Regions from separate parts of the Micromonospora sp. NPDC051006 genome, predicted to be linked through region 2. Evidence: riboswitches for the same ligand, from Rfam matches in the RefSeq annotation. Region 2 holds a riboswitch; each other region holds the start of a gene.
What was found. Region 2 has a riboswitch for cyclic di-AMP ahead of ACIBBA_RS25790 (NlpC/P60 family protein). Riboswitches for the same ligand answer to the same signal wherever they lie in the genome.
Positions count from the first base shown of each region.

Region 1: it holds a riboswitch for cyclic di-AMP, as region 2 does, so the genes downstream of both, ACIBBA_RS05640 (coiled-coil domain-containing protein) here and ACIBBA_RS25790 (NlpC/P60 family protein) in region 2, are expected to answer to the same signal.
Region 3: it holds a riboswitch for cyclic di-AMP, as region 2 does, so the genes downstream of both, ACIBBA_RS27380 (coiled-coil domain-containing protein) here and ACIBBA_RS25790 (NlpC/P60 family protein) in region 2, are expected to answer to the same signal.

Region 1 covers NZ_JBITFP010000002.1:410,715-414,918, reverse strand. Annotated here, with positions in the region: gene ACIBBA_RS05645 (YibE/F family protein) at 24-1,391, shown strand; cyclic di-AMP (ydaO/yuaA leader) riboswitch at 1,558-1,689, shown strand; gene ACIBBA_RS05640 (coiled-coil domain-containing protein) at 1,693-2,712, shown strand; gene ACIBBA_RS05635 (carbonic anhydrase) at 2,814-3,536, opposite strand; gene ACIBBA_RS05630 (helix-turn-helix transcriptional regulator) at 3,708-4,040, shown strand.
Region 2 covers NZ_JBITFP010000021.1:49,903-54,106, forward strand. Annotated here, with positions in the region: gene ACIBBA_RS25780 (pyridoxamine 5'-phosphate oxidase family protein) at 1-225, opposite strand, end outside; gene dcd (dCTP deaminase) at 325-903, shown strand; gene ACIBBA_RS25790 (NlpC/P60 family protein) at 965-2,005, opposite strand; cyclic di-AMP (ydaO/yuaA leader) riboswitch at 2,018-2,153, opposite strand; gene ACIBBA_RS25795 (N-acetylmuramoyl-L-alanine amidase) at 2,393-4,204, shown strand, end outside.
Region 3 covers NZ_JBITFP010000024.1:10,741-14,944, reverse strand. Annotated here, with positions in the region: gene ACIBBA_RS27390 (SRPBCC family protein) at 1-58, shown strand, start outside; gene ACIBBA_RS27385 (hypothetical protein) at 68-589, opposite strand; gene ACIBBA_RS27380 (coiled-coil domain-containing protein) at 737-1,807, opposite strand; cyclic di-AMP (ydaO/yuaA leader) riboswitch at 1,812-1,941, opposite strand; gene ACIBBA_RS27375 (cation diffusion facilitator family transporter) at 2,095-3,009, opposite strand; gene ACIBBA_RS27370 (HelD family protein) at 3,114-4,204, opposite strand, start outside.

The DNA of each region.
Region 1 (4,204 bases), on a different contig from region 2:
TCGGATTCGTTGGGAGACTCGCATTGGGCGCCGACCACACCCGTCCCGCTCCGTCCACCCCGCCCCGGGTGCGACGGATCCTCGTCGCGACGGTGGTCCCTCTCGTCCTCGCCACCGTGGTCGCCGCTCTGGTGCTCTGGCCCTGGAACTCGCCCGAGCCGGAGGCCGGTGCCGACGTGCCGCGCTACCACGGCACCGTCACCCGGGTGGTGAGCGAGTCCTGCCCGCCCGCGCCCGAGGTCCCCGAGGGCGCGGGCGAGACCGGGTCGGGACCCTGCGGCACGGTGAGCGTACGGGTGGACACCGGCCCGGCCGCCGGCCAGCAGGTGCAGACCCCGATTCCGGCCGGTCCGGGGGCGCCACGGGTCGAGGCCGGCGACGAGATCATCCTGGTCGAGCTGACCGATCCGACCGATCCGACGTCGAGCAGCTGGAACATCGCGGAGCACCAGCGGGGCATGCCCCTGATCTGGCTGGCCGTCGTCTTCGCCGCCGCCATCGTCGCGTTCGGCCGGTGGCGTGGGGTGGCCGCACTCGCCGGCCTGGCCGCCAGCTTCGCCATCCTGCTCGCCTTCGTCCTCCCCGGAATCAGCGCGGGCCGGTCACCCCTGCTGGTCGCGGTGGTCGGCGCCGCGCTGATCATGTTCGTGGTGCTCTACCTGACGCACGGGATCACCGCGCAGACCTCGGTGGCCGTGCTCGGCACCCTGGGCAGCCTGGTGCTCACCGGGCTGCTCGGCACCCTGGCCACCGCCGCCACCCACCTCACCGGTTTCGGCAGCGAGGACGCCACCACGCTGTCGATGTTCCAGGCCGACGTGGACCTGCACGGCCTGCTGCTGGCCGGCATCATCATCGGCTCACTCGGCGTGCTCGACGACGTCACCGTCACCCAGGCGGCCACGGTCACCGAGCTGGCCCACGCGAACCCGGGCCTGTCCCGCCGGCAGCTCTACCGTGCCGCCACCCGGGTCGGCCGGGCGCACATCGCCTCGACGGTGAACACCATCGTGCTGGCGTACGCCGGTGCCTCGCTGCCCCTGCTGCTCCTGCTGACCGCCGACTCCCGCGGGGTGAGCCAGATCCTCACCAGCGAGTTCCTGGCCCAGGAGATCGTCCGCAGCGCGGTCGCCACGCTGGGCCTGATCGCCGCCGTACCGCTGACCACCGCGCTGGCCGCGCTGGTGACCACGGCCGGTCACGACGGACCGCCGGAGCGCACCGGTGACGGCACCCCCGCCACCCCGGCCGCCCGACCGGCGCCCGACCGGGCCGAGGCGCTGGAGGCGCTCGGTGCGGGCCGGCCCGGTCCGGCCGGAGATCCGCAACCATCCCCCGCCGCCCGGAAATGGTGGCCCGACCCGGACAGGAGCACGGACAGCGCATGGTGACACTCCGCAGCGTGATCAGGCGGGTCGCACGACCTGACGACCACGTCACTGATCACCCAGCGCAATGGCGAAATGACGGTTTTAGTCGGCATCCGGACGTAGATCCCCGGGTCGACTCTCAGGTAACCTCGCTGCCGGTTACCGACGAAGGCGCGCAGCGGCGCCTGCGGTACCACCGCCCAATCGCCAAGGGGCGAACCGGGAACCCAGGTACCCGGGGTGAATCCGCGCCAGCGGTAGGGGCCACTTCCGCCCCGAACCCGTCAGCTAACCCGGTCGGCGGTCGATGGAAGGGAACACTGTGACGGCACCCCTACGCCGCTGGTTGACACCTGTGGTGGCCGTGTTCGCCGCGTTGGCCGTGCTCGCCGGGCCCCTCCCGGCCTCCGCCGCGCCCAAGCCGAACACCCCCTCCGGGCATGAGGAGGACGGCGAGCCCAAGCTGCTCAACGACGTGATCGAGGCAACCAACCGCAGCTACTCCTCGGCCAAGATCAAGCTGGAGAAGTCTAAGAAGCGCCAGCTGGAACTCGCCCTCGAGGTGAAGCGGGCGCAGGACGAGCTGGACGCGCTGGCCCCGCAGGTCGGGCAGATCGCCGCCCAGTCCTACCGCACCGGGCGGATCGGCGCGATGGCCGTGCTGCTGGAGAGCAAGGCCCCGGACTCGTTCGTCCAACGCGCCGCCGGCCTCGACGAGCTCAACCTGGTCAACGGACAAAAGCTTGCCAAGGTCAACGCCATCAAGAGCCGCGCCGAACTGGCCAAGCTCGCGATCGACGCCGAGGTACGCGAGCAGCAGAAGCAGGCCGCCGTGATGGCCAAGCAGAAGCGCGACGCGGACAAGGCGCTGGCGCTGGTCGGCGGGAAGGGCTTCACCGGAGGCCTGGTCTCGGCCACCTCGCCGGTCGCCCGGATCGGCCCCGGCCGGACCGCCGACGGGGACTGGAAGCCCCAGTCGTGCTCCGAGAACGACCCCACCACCTCCGGCTGCGTCACCCCGCGCACCTTGCACGCGTACAAGGAGGTCAAGCGGGCCGGCTTCAACCGGTTCGTCGGCTGCTACCGCTCCGGCGGCCCGTGGGAGCACCCGAAGGGCCGCGCCTGCGACTGGTCACTGCAGAAGAGCGGCTTCGCGCCGTGGCACAACGACGACACCCGGATGTACGGCAACAACGTGGCCGCGTTCCTGATCCGTAACGCCGACCGGCTCGGCATCTACTACGTGATCTGGAACAGGCAGATCTGGTTCCCGGCGACCGGTTGGAAGTCCTACAGCGGGCCCTCCAACCACACCGACCACGTGCACATGTCGCTGCTCTAGCGACCATCCGCACGAAAGGGCCGCTCCGCGCTCGCGGGGCGGCCCTTCGCGTACCTCTGGCGGGCCGACAGCCCACGGCCGGCGGGCCGGGGTCGGCCCCGCTAGGCGGCTGCCGGCGCGTCGAGGCCCACCGGGGCGATGGTTCCCCCCGCCGGCACCTCGGCGACCTGGCGCACCTCACCCGCGGCGAGCCGGTACGACATGCCGACCACCGCGCACCGCCCGCCGGCCACCTCGGCGGCCAGCACCGCGGAGTTGCAGAGCAGGGCCTCGACGGTCTGAGCGATGTGGATGTCCACGATCCCGTTGATGTCGTCCACGCCCTCGGCGGCGGCCCGACGGAGGCTGGGCACCACGGCGTCCACCACCGCACCGAGGTGTCCCGGCGGCGGGGTGCCGGTGGCGACCGCCTCCCGGGCCGCCTGCACCGCGCCGCAGGAGTCGTGCCCGAGCACCACCACCAGCGGGACGCCCAGCACGCTGACCGCGTACTCGACGCTGCCGAGCACCTCGGGACCGGCGGTGTGCCCGGCGGTGCGGACCACGAAGAGATCACCCAGGCCGCGATCGAAGATGATCTCGGCGGCGAGTCGTGAGTCGGCGCAGCCGACGATCACCGCGAACGGGTGTTGCTCGGCGGCCACCTCGGCCCGGCGCTCGACGTCCTGGTTCGGGTGGCGCGGCGCGCCCGTGACGAAGCGTTGGTTGCCCGCCCGCAGCTCGGCGAGAGCCTGCTCCGGGTCGGGCGGCGACGCGACACCGTCCGACGCGTCGGGGACGCGCTGGGCGCCCGGGTGTGCTCCGGGCGATCCGGGTCCGCTCATGCCCGCACCTCGACTCCCACGCGATCGGCCAGGTCACCCCCGGCCGCTGACGGACGCGGGCTGTGATCCACGGTCACACCCAGCGCAAGATACGTCAAGGGATACGTGATATGCGTTTCAGGTGTTCAGCAGCGCCGGCCAAGGCGGCGGGGAACGCCGGCGAGCCATACCATGACGACCATGGCGACGAGTACGAGCGGGTACGGGAGCACCCGAAACTGGACCTTCCTCACCAATCACGGACACGTGCTGCTCGCCATCGCCCGGAACCCCACCGCCCGGCTGCGTGACGTCGCCGAGGAGGTGGGCGTCACCGAGCGCGCGGCCCAGGCGATCGTCGCCGACCTGGAAGCCGGCGGCTACCTGGTCCGCACCCGGGTGGGCCGGCGCAACGAATACACCCTCAACCCGGCCGGCCGGTTCCGCCACCCCGCGGAGGCGGACCGGGAGGTCGGCGCCCTCCTCGCGCTCTTCACCGAGGAGCCGGCACCAAACCACCAGTGACGACCGGCGGGCTCACTCGTCGCACGCCGGGCTCCCGTCGCCGCACCCTCCCCCCGTCGCACGCCGGGCTCCCGTCGCCGCGCCCCCTCGTCGCACGCCGGGCTCCCGTCACCGCACGGCGGGCTCCCGTCACCGCACGACGGGCGCGGCGGCGGTAATCTCAG
Region 2 (4,204 bases):
CGCGTAGCGCCCGTCGCGCTCGAGGTCGCGCCGTTTGGGCGAGTCGATGACGAAGCAGAAGAGCCCCTCGTCGGTGATCACCGGCGACACCGGGTGCACCCGGGGCCCGCCGTCGGCGCGGACCGTGGCCAGGTAGCCGAAGCCCGGACCGTACTGCTGCAGGAGAACGCGGATCCCGTTGGCGAGGCGGGGCTCGTCAGCGGCGAATTCGGACCAGGAAGCCATGCCGACATTCTATCGAACAAATGTACGAGGAGCGACCGCGACGCGCTGGTCACCGGCACCGGATCCGGCCTTCCTGGCGGGCCTCGCTATGGTGGTCCGATGCTGCTCTCCGACCGCGACCTGGTCACCGAGATCAAGGCCGGCACGCTCGGGTTGGAGCCGTTCGAGCCCACCCTGGTGCAACCGTCGAGCATCGACGTACGCCTCGACCGGCTCTTCCGGGTCTTCAACAACCACCTCTACACCCACATCGATCCGGCGATGCAGCAGGACGACCTGACCTCGGTGGTCGAGGTGCCCGACGGGGAGCCGTTCGTGCTGCACCCGGGGGAGTTCGTGCTCGCCTCGACCCTCGAGGTGATCTCGCTCGGCGAGCAGCTCGCCGGCCGGCTGGAGGGCAAGTCGAGCCTCGGCCGGCTGGGCCTGCTGACCCACTCCACCGCCGGCTTCATCGACCCGGGCTTCTCCGGCCACGTGACGCTGGAGCTGTCCAACGTGGCCAACCTGCCGATCACCCTCTGGCCGGGCATGAAGATCGGGCAGCTCTGCATCTTCCGGCTCTCCTCGCCGGCCGAGCACCCGTACGGCTCGGCCGTCTACGGCTCGCGCTACCAGGGCCAGCGGGGCCCGACCCCGAGCCGCTCCTGGCAGAACTGGCGCGCCTGGCCCACCCGCTGATCCCCGCACGACGAAGGGCCCGCTCCGTTGCCGGAGCGGGCCCTTCTCTCAGGTACGCGGATCAGCCGGGTCGGCCGTAGCTGTGGATCGGGCCGTCGTCGACCTTCTTCATCTTGACCGGTACGCCGGCCTGGGAGGCGTGCACCACCCAACCGCCACCGACGTACATGCCGACGTGGTGGATGTCGCTGTAGTAGAAGACCAGGTCACCGGGGCGCAGGTCGGCTCGGCTGACGTTCTTGGTCACCCGGCTCTGCTGCGCCGCGTTGTGCGGCAGCGAGACCCCGGCCTTCGCCCAGGCGGCGAGCATCAGGCCGGAGCAGTCGTACGAGTTTGGGCCCTCGGCGCCCCAGACGTAGGGCTTGCCGATCTGAGCGCAGGCGAACTTGACCGCGGTGCCGGCGGCCCCACCCGGATAGGTGGCCGGGCAGGGGGCGGGCCGCAGCGAACCGCCGCCGCCGTTGCCGTACACCTTGATCCGGAGCTTCTGCAGCCGGTCGATCTCGGCGTTGATCTGCTTCTTCTTGGCCGCGAGCTGGGCCTCGGTCCGGGTGAGTTGGGCGACCATCTCGTCGAGCGGCGCCTTCTGCCGGGCCAGCTGGTCGCGCAGGTTGGCCACCTGCTGCACGTCCTGCTGCTGGTTGTGGGCGAACCGGTCGAGCAGCTCGAGCTGCCCGACCACCTCGCTCGGGTTCTGGCTGCCGAGCACGGCGTTGATGGTGAGGACGTTCTCGCCCTTGTACGCGCGTACCGCGAGCGCGCTGACCTTGTCCATGGCCTGGTCGACCTGGAGTTGCAGCGGCTTGATCCGGGCACCCAGCGCGTCGGCCTGCTTGCGCTTGGCGGCGAGGTCCTGCCGGGTGGCGTTGTGCCGCTCGATGATGGGTTCGAGCTTGTTCCAGTCCTCGTCGATCTGGCGCTCGATCTCGGCGACCGACGGGTCGGCGTGGGCCGCTTTGGCGCCACCGGTCAGGACGACGGCGACGCCGAGCAGTGCGGCGAGAATGAGGGTGAAGCGGGACCAGCGTGAGCGCGGCGCAACCGTCGCCGGACCGGCTGTCGCCGGCCACTCGGACGGAGGCCGCGGGGCATGGTGGGCCACCGGGCTCCGGACTCCTTCTTCCTGACCGCCTACCGGGTTAGCTGACGGGTTCGGGCGGGAAGGTGGGCGCCCTACCGCAGTGACTGCGGATTCACCCCGGAAACCTGGGTCCCCGGCTCGCTCGCGAGCGACTCGGCGGTGTCGGACCGTTACCGCCCCGGCTGGACGGAACTGTTGGCGGGCCGACGAATGACCAGAGTAGAGATGGTCGTTATCGATCCGCAACCCATGGGGCCGTGACACTCCGTACCCGGGTCGCGGTGGCGCACCCTCGGTCCGTCATGAAGATTTCCTTCCGTGAATGTTGATAGATGGAAAGGTATTGACGCAGTGGTCGCGGCGGGGCCAAGGTGACCCCATCCCTACCCGTCCGACCTGGGGGGTTCGATGCACCGTTCAACCCTGTCGAGGAGCAGACTCGCCCTGCTCACCGCGGCCGTGGTCACGGCCACGACAGCCGTGCCACTCGGTGGCGTCCCGGCCGCGGCCGCGCCGCCCGACGACCGCCAGCAGCAGTACTCCGCCGCGGCGGCGGAGTACGGCGTACCGGAGAACGTCCTGCTCGGCGTCTCGTACCTGGAGTCCCGCTGGGACACCCACGCCGGCACGCCGAGCACCAGCGGCGGCTTCGGGCCGCTGCACCTGACCGACGTCGCGCACGTCACGTCGCAGCCCGCAGGCTTCCACGTCGACGCGCACGAGGACCCGCGCGGTGACGAGTCCCGACCGTTCACCGTCGCCGCACCGGCCGACGCGGCGGCGAGCAGGAACGCCCCGCTCGCCGCCGCGGTGCAGACCCTGCAGGCCGCCGCCGCGCTCACCGGCGCGAACGTCGACGCCCTCCGATCCGATCCGGCCACCAACATCCGCGGCGGTGCCGCGCTGCTCGCCGCGTACCAGCGGGAGCTCGGCGGACCGGTCGGCGCGAGCACCGACCCGGCCGCCTGGTACGGCGCGGTCGCCCGCTACTCGGGCGCCGACACCGAGGAGACCGCCGCGGCCTTCGCCGACGAGGTGTACGACCAGCTCCGCTCCGGCGCGAGCCGCCGCACCGACGACGGGCACCAGGTCACCCTCACCGCCCAGGCGGTCAGCGCCGACCAGTCCGGGCTGCACCGGCTCGGGCTGCGTCGGGCGGAGCGGCCGGACGGGCTGGAGTGCCCGGTCGGCCTCGGCTGCGAGTGGATCCCGGCGCCGTACGAGAAGTACGGCCCGGGCGCCGGCGACTACGGCAACCACGACCTGGGCAACCGTCCGGCGCAGCAGAAGCTGGAGTACATCGTCATCCACGACACCGAGGGCTACTACGGCCCCAGCGTCGGGTTGGTGCAGCAGGCCGACTACCTGGGCTGGCACTACACGCTGCGCTCGGTGGACGGGCACGTCGCCCAGCACATCAAGGCCAAGGACGTCGGCTGGCAGGCCGGCAACTGGTACGTCAACGCGAAGTCCATCGGCATCGAGCACGAGGGCTTCGCCGGGCACGGCACCTGGTACACCGAGGCGATGTACCGCGCCTCGGCGAAGCTCGTGCGGCACCTGGCGCTGCGGTTCAACATCCCGCTGGACCGGCAGCACATCATCGGGCACGACAACGTCCCCGGCACGGTGGCGTCCACCGTCGCCGGGATGCACTGGGACCCGGGCCCCTACTGGGACTGGTCGCACTACTTCGACCTGCTCAGGGCGCCGTTCCGGACCACCGGCACGGCCTGGACCGGCCTGGTCACCATCGACCCGGACGTCACCACCAACCGGCCGGCCTTCATCGGGTGCAACCAGCAGCCGCCCGGCGTGCCGACCCCGCCGCCGCCGGCCGAGCCCTGCCCGCTGCGCGGCTCGTCCGCGGTGGTCCTGCACAGCGCGCCCAGCCACGACGCGCCGCTCGTCAACGACCTCGGTGAGCGGCCGGACGGCACACCGGACACCATGTACATCTCGGACCACGGCGCCCGCGCCTCGGCGGGGCAGACGTACGCGGTGGCCGAGGTGCGCGGCGACTGGACGGCGATCTGGTACCTCGGCCAGAAGGCGTGGTTCCACAACCCCGCCGCGGCGCGGACCGCGAAGTGGGCCACCGGCTTCGTGGTGACTCCCCGGCCGGGGAAGGCGACCGTGCCGGTCTACGGGCGGGCCTACCCGGAGCAGGCGGCCTATCCGGCCGGGGTGCCCTACCAGACGATCTCGCCGTTGCAGTAC
Region 3 (4,204 bases), on a different contig from region 2:
CAGCCGGCTCGCCGCGGTGCTGGACGCGGCCCCGGGCGGCCCGAACGCCACCGACTGACGCCGCAGGTCAGCGCGCCGGGCGTCCGGTCATCGCCGACTGGCGGCGGCTCGCCACCGGCCCGGCCGCCCGACGTGGCCGGCCCCACGGCTTGTAGGTGGAGAGCACCGTCGCGATGATCATCAGGGTGGTCGACACGGCGGGCGCGATCACGAGGTCGGCCCGGTCCCGCGACGGCAGGGTGGCGCCGAGTTCCCCGGCGGCCCGAAGGTTCGGCGTGAGCAGCAGCAGCACCAACCCGACCATCACCGTCGTGATGAGCAGCTTGACCAGCACCCAGCGGTGCCGCAGCAGGCCCCACGGGGTGAGCAGCGCGCTGGCCAGGCCCACCAGCCAGACCAGCACGCTGAGCGGGGCGAACAGGGCGGTGCCGATCAGCGCGGCGACCGGGTAGACCACGGCCGGGTCGGCGCCCCGCTGCACGGAGATGCCGAGGGTGAGCAGGACCAGGTCGGTGCCGAGCCACCCGAGCGAGGTGACCAGGTGCAGCGTGAGCAGCGCCTTGCGGGTGCGGGGCGATAGCCGGGTCATGCCGACGATGCTGCCCGCGCGGGCCGGTCGATTCGTCCGGCGACCGACGACACCTCGGCTACGCCCGGCGACGTAGCGCCGCCGGTGGCGACGCCACGGCGGGCGTACGCCGGGCGGCCCGTGGCACGGACCGCCCGGCGGGCCGGGTCAGTAGACCGAGAGGTGCACGTGGTTGGTGTGGTCGCTGGACGGGTCCCCGCCTGCCCCGCTGTACGACTTCCAGCCACTGCTGGGTAGCCAGATCTGCCGGTACCAGATCACGTAGAGCACGGCGAGCCGGTCGGAGTTGCGGATGAAGTACGCCGCCAGGTTGTTGCCGTAGGTCTTGTCTCCGCCGGTGGCGTCGCCGCCGAAGCCGCTCTTCTGCGCGGCGAAGTCGCAGGCCCGACCCTTCGGGTGCTCGCCCGAGCCACCGTTGCGGTGGCAGGAGACGTACCGGGTGAAGCCGGCCGCCTTGGCCTGGTTGAGCGCGTGCAGGGTGCGCGGGGTGATGCAGCCGGTGGCCGGGGTCGGGTCGTTGACGCTGCAGGACTCCGGGGGCCAGGAGCCGTCGGAGTTGCGCCGGGCCGGGGTGGCCGTCGCGGTGGAGGTGCCCCGGTTGGAGACGTCCGCGGCGCGGGTGGCGTTGTTGTTCGCCACGGTCAACGCCCGCTCGGCCTGCTCCTTCCGCTTGGCCATCACGGTGACCTGCTTGCGCTGCTCGCGGATCTCGCCGTCCAGCGCGGCCCGGGTCCGGTTCGCCTCGTCCCGGGTGGCCAGCAGCTCGCGCAGCACCCGGTCCTCGTTCGCGGCCACCGCGTCCAGGGCGGCGGCCCGGTCCATGAAGCCGTCCGGGGAGCCGCTGTTGAGCAGCGCCGACATCGCGCCGAGCCGGCCGGTGCGGTAGGCCACCCCGGCGATCTCGCCGACCTTGCCGCTGCGCACGTTCAGCTCGGCCTCGGTGGTCTTCAGCTCGCCGGTGAGCTGCTGTTGCCGCTTCACCGACCGGTCCAGTGCGCTCTTCGCGTCCAGGTAGCCCTTGCTGGCCGCCTCGAGCTGGGCCCGCAGTGCGGGGGTGCCCCCCTCCTCGTCCTGCCCGGGGGCCGCGGCGAGCTGGCCGGTCGGGGGAGCGGCTCCGGCGGCGGTGCCGGGGGCGATCGCGACGCCGAGGGCGAGCGTCGCGGCGATCAGGGCCGCCATTCGGGCGGCGCGTCGTCGTACGGGTGCCACTGGTGGCATGCACATGTCCTTCCGTCAGCCGCCGACCGGGTTAGCTGACGGGTTCGGGACGGAAGATCCCTACCGCTGACGCGGATGCACCCCACGAACGTGGTTCCCCGGCTCGCCGTGTGGCGATTAGGCGACGGTCACCGCCGGCGCCGATGGGCGCCGCCTGGCGGAGGCCGGGACCGAGCCTACCGGTGCCAGGGCGACCCGTGCAGCAGAAGTGACAGAGGGTGCTGCTGTGGTTACCGGAAAATCCGACGTAAGCGGACGATAGCCACCCTGATTTAAGAGTGTCCTCATCACCACTCCACCGATCCGCAGGCCCCGGAGGTCGCTCCGGGCTCGATCTGCAGGGTGGCGTGCTCGATGTGGAAGTCCTCGCTGAGCGCCGTCCGGGCGGCGGCGAGCACCGCGCCGACGTCGGCCCCGGGCGACATGGTGAGGTGCGCGGAGGCCACCTCCATGCCCGAGGTGAGGGTCCAGACGTGCAGGTCGTGGACGCCGGCCACGCCGGGCACCTCGGCCAACCGGTCGTGCACGGCGGTCACCTGCAGGTGCTCCGGGGCGGCCTGGACCAGGATGCGGACCGCGGCCCGCCCGAGCCGCCAGGTGCGGGGCAGGATGAACACGCCGATGGCCACCGCCACCAGCGGGTCGGCCCACCACCAGTCGGTCACCGCGATGAGCGCCGCCGCGCCGATCACACCGAGCGAGCCGAGCAGGTCGCCGAGCACCTCGAGGTAGGCGCCCTGCAGGTTGATGCTCTCCCGGGCTGCCGAGCGCAGCAGTGCGAAGGCGCCCAGGTTGGCGAGCAGGCCCAGCGTGGCCACCACCAGCACCGGGCCGGCCAGCACCTCCGGTGGGTCGCCGAAGCGGCCGACGGCCTCGACCACCACGTAGACCGCGACGCCGGAGAGCAGGACGGCGTTCGCGAGCGCGGCGAGCACCTCGAGCCGGTAGAGGCCGAAGGTGCGTTGCGGATCCTGGTTGGCGTGCCGGCTGGCGGTGATCGCGGCGAGCGCCATGCCGATGCCGAGCACGTCGGTGAACATGTGCCCGGCGTCGGAGAGCAGGGCCAGCGAGCCGGTGCGGAACGCGGCCACGGCCTCGACCACCATCAGGCCGCTCAGCAGGGCGAAGGCCGCCCAGAGCCGGCCACGGTGATGCTGCGCGGCGTTCGCCACCGACCCGTGGTGGTCATGACCTGCGCCCACCAACTCACCCTCCGCCGACGGTCCGGACCGGTCAAATATATGCTCACATTGCTATGTGTGCAAGTAATTGACCGCGCTCAGTGGCGGCCGCGCCGCGCGCGATGTCAGCCGGTCGGGTCGATCGTGGTGAGCCGCTGGGTGGCCCGGGAGAGCGCCACGTAGAGCGTCCGGACGCCCGAGCCGGGGTCGGCCCGGATCTCGCTGGGCGCGACCAGCACCACCCCGTCGTACTCCATGCCCTTGGCCTCCAGGCTGGTCACCACCTGCAGCCGGGGAGCGTTGAGCGCGCCGAGCCAGCCGGCCACCTCGTCCCGGCGCGGCACCGGCGTGATCACGCCGACCGTCCCCTCCACCTCGCCGAGCAGCGTGGTCACCGCCGCCACGGTGGCGGTCCGCGCCTCGCTCGCGGGCACCACCAGCTCGACCGGGTCGACCCCGGTCGAGCGGACCGCGCTGGGCAACGTGAGGTCCGGGTAGAGCCGGCGGATCTCGGCCGCTGCCACCGCGAAGATCTCCGCCGAGTTGCGGTAGTTGGTGGTGAGGGTGAACTGCTGCCGGCGCCGCCGGCCCAGCGCGTGGTCGCGGGCCCGGGTCAGCTCCGCCGGGTCGCCGGTCCACGCCGTCTGCGCCGGATCGCCGACCACCGTCCAGGACGCCAGCCGGCCGCGCCGGCCGATCATCCGCCACTGCATCGGCGAGACGTCCTGCGACTCGTCCACCACCACGTGCGCGTACTCCCGGTAGTCCTCCGGGCGCTGCCGGGCCGCCTCCCGCGCGGCCCGCTGCCGGTCGGCGAAGGTGCTCAGCTCCCGCACCCCGCCGGCGAGCTGGTACGGGTCACGCTTCGCCCGGGCGGGCCGCACCGGCTGGCCGAGCATCGCGTCCAGTTCGTCGAGGAGCGCGATGTCGGCGATCGTCAGCCCTTCGGCGTCCAGCGTCCGGTACGCCGCGTCCAGCAGCCGGATCTCGCCGCCGGCGAGGATGCCGCCGGCGTAGCGGCGCAGCCGCTCCGGGCGGGCCAGCCAGCCCAGCACGTGCCGTGGGTGCAGCCGTGGCCACCAGGCCTTCAGGAACTCCCGGAACTCCGGCCGCTCGGCGATCTCGTCCTCGAAGGCGCGCTGCTCCGGCAACCGGCCGATGCCCAGCCGGCGGGCCTGCGCCCAGAGCGCGGCGAAGACGCCGTCGAAGCCGGCCC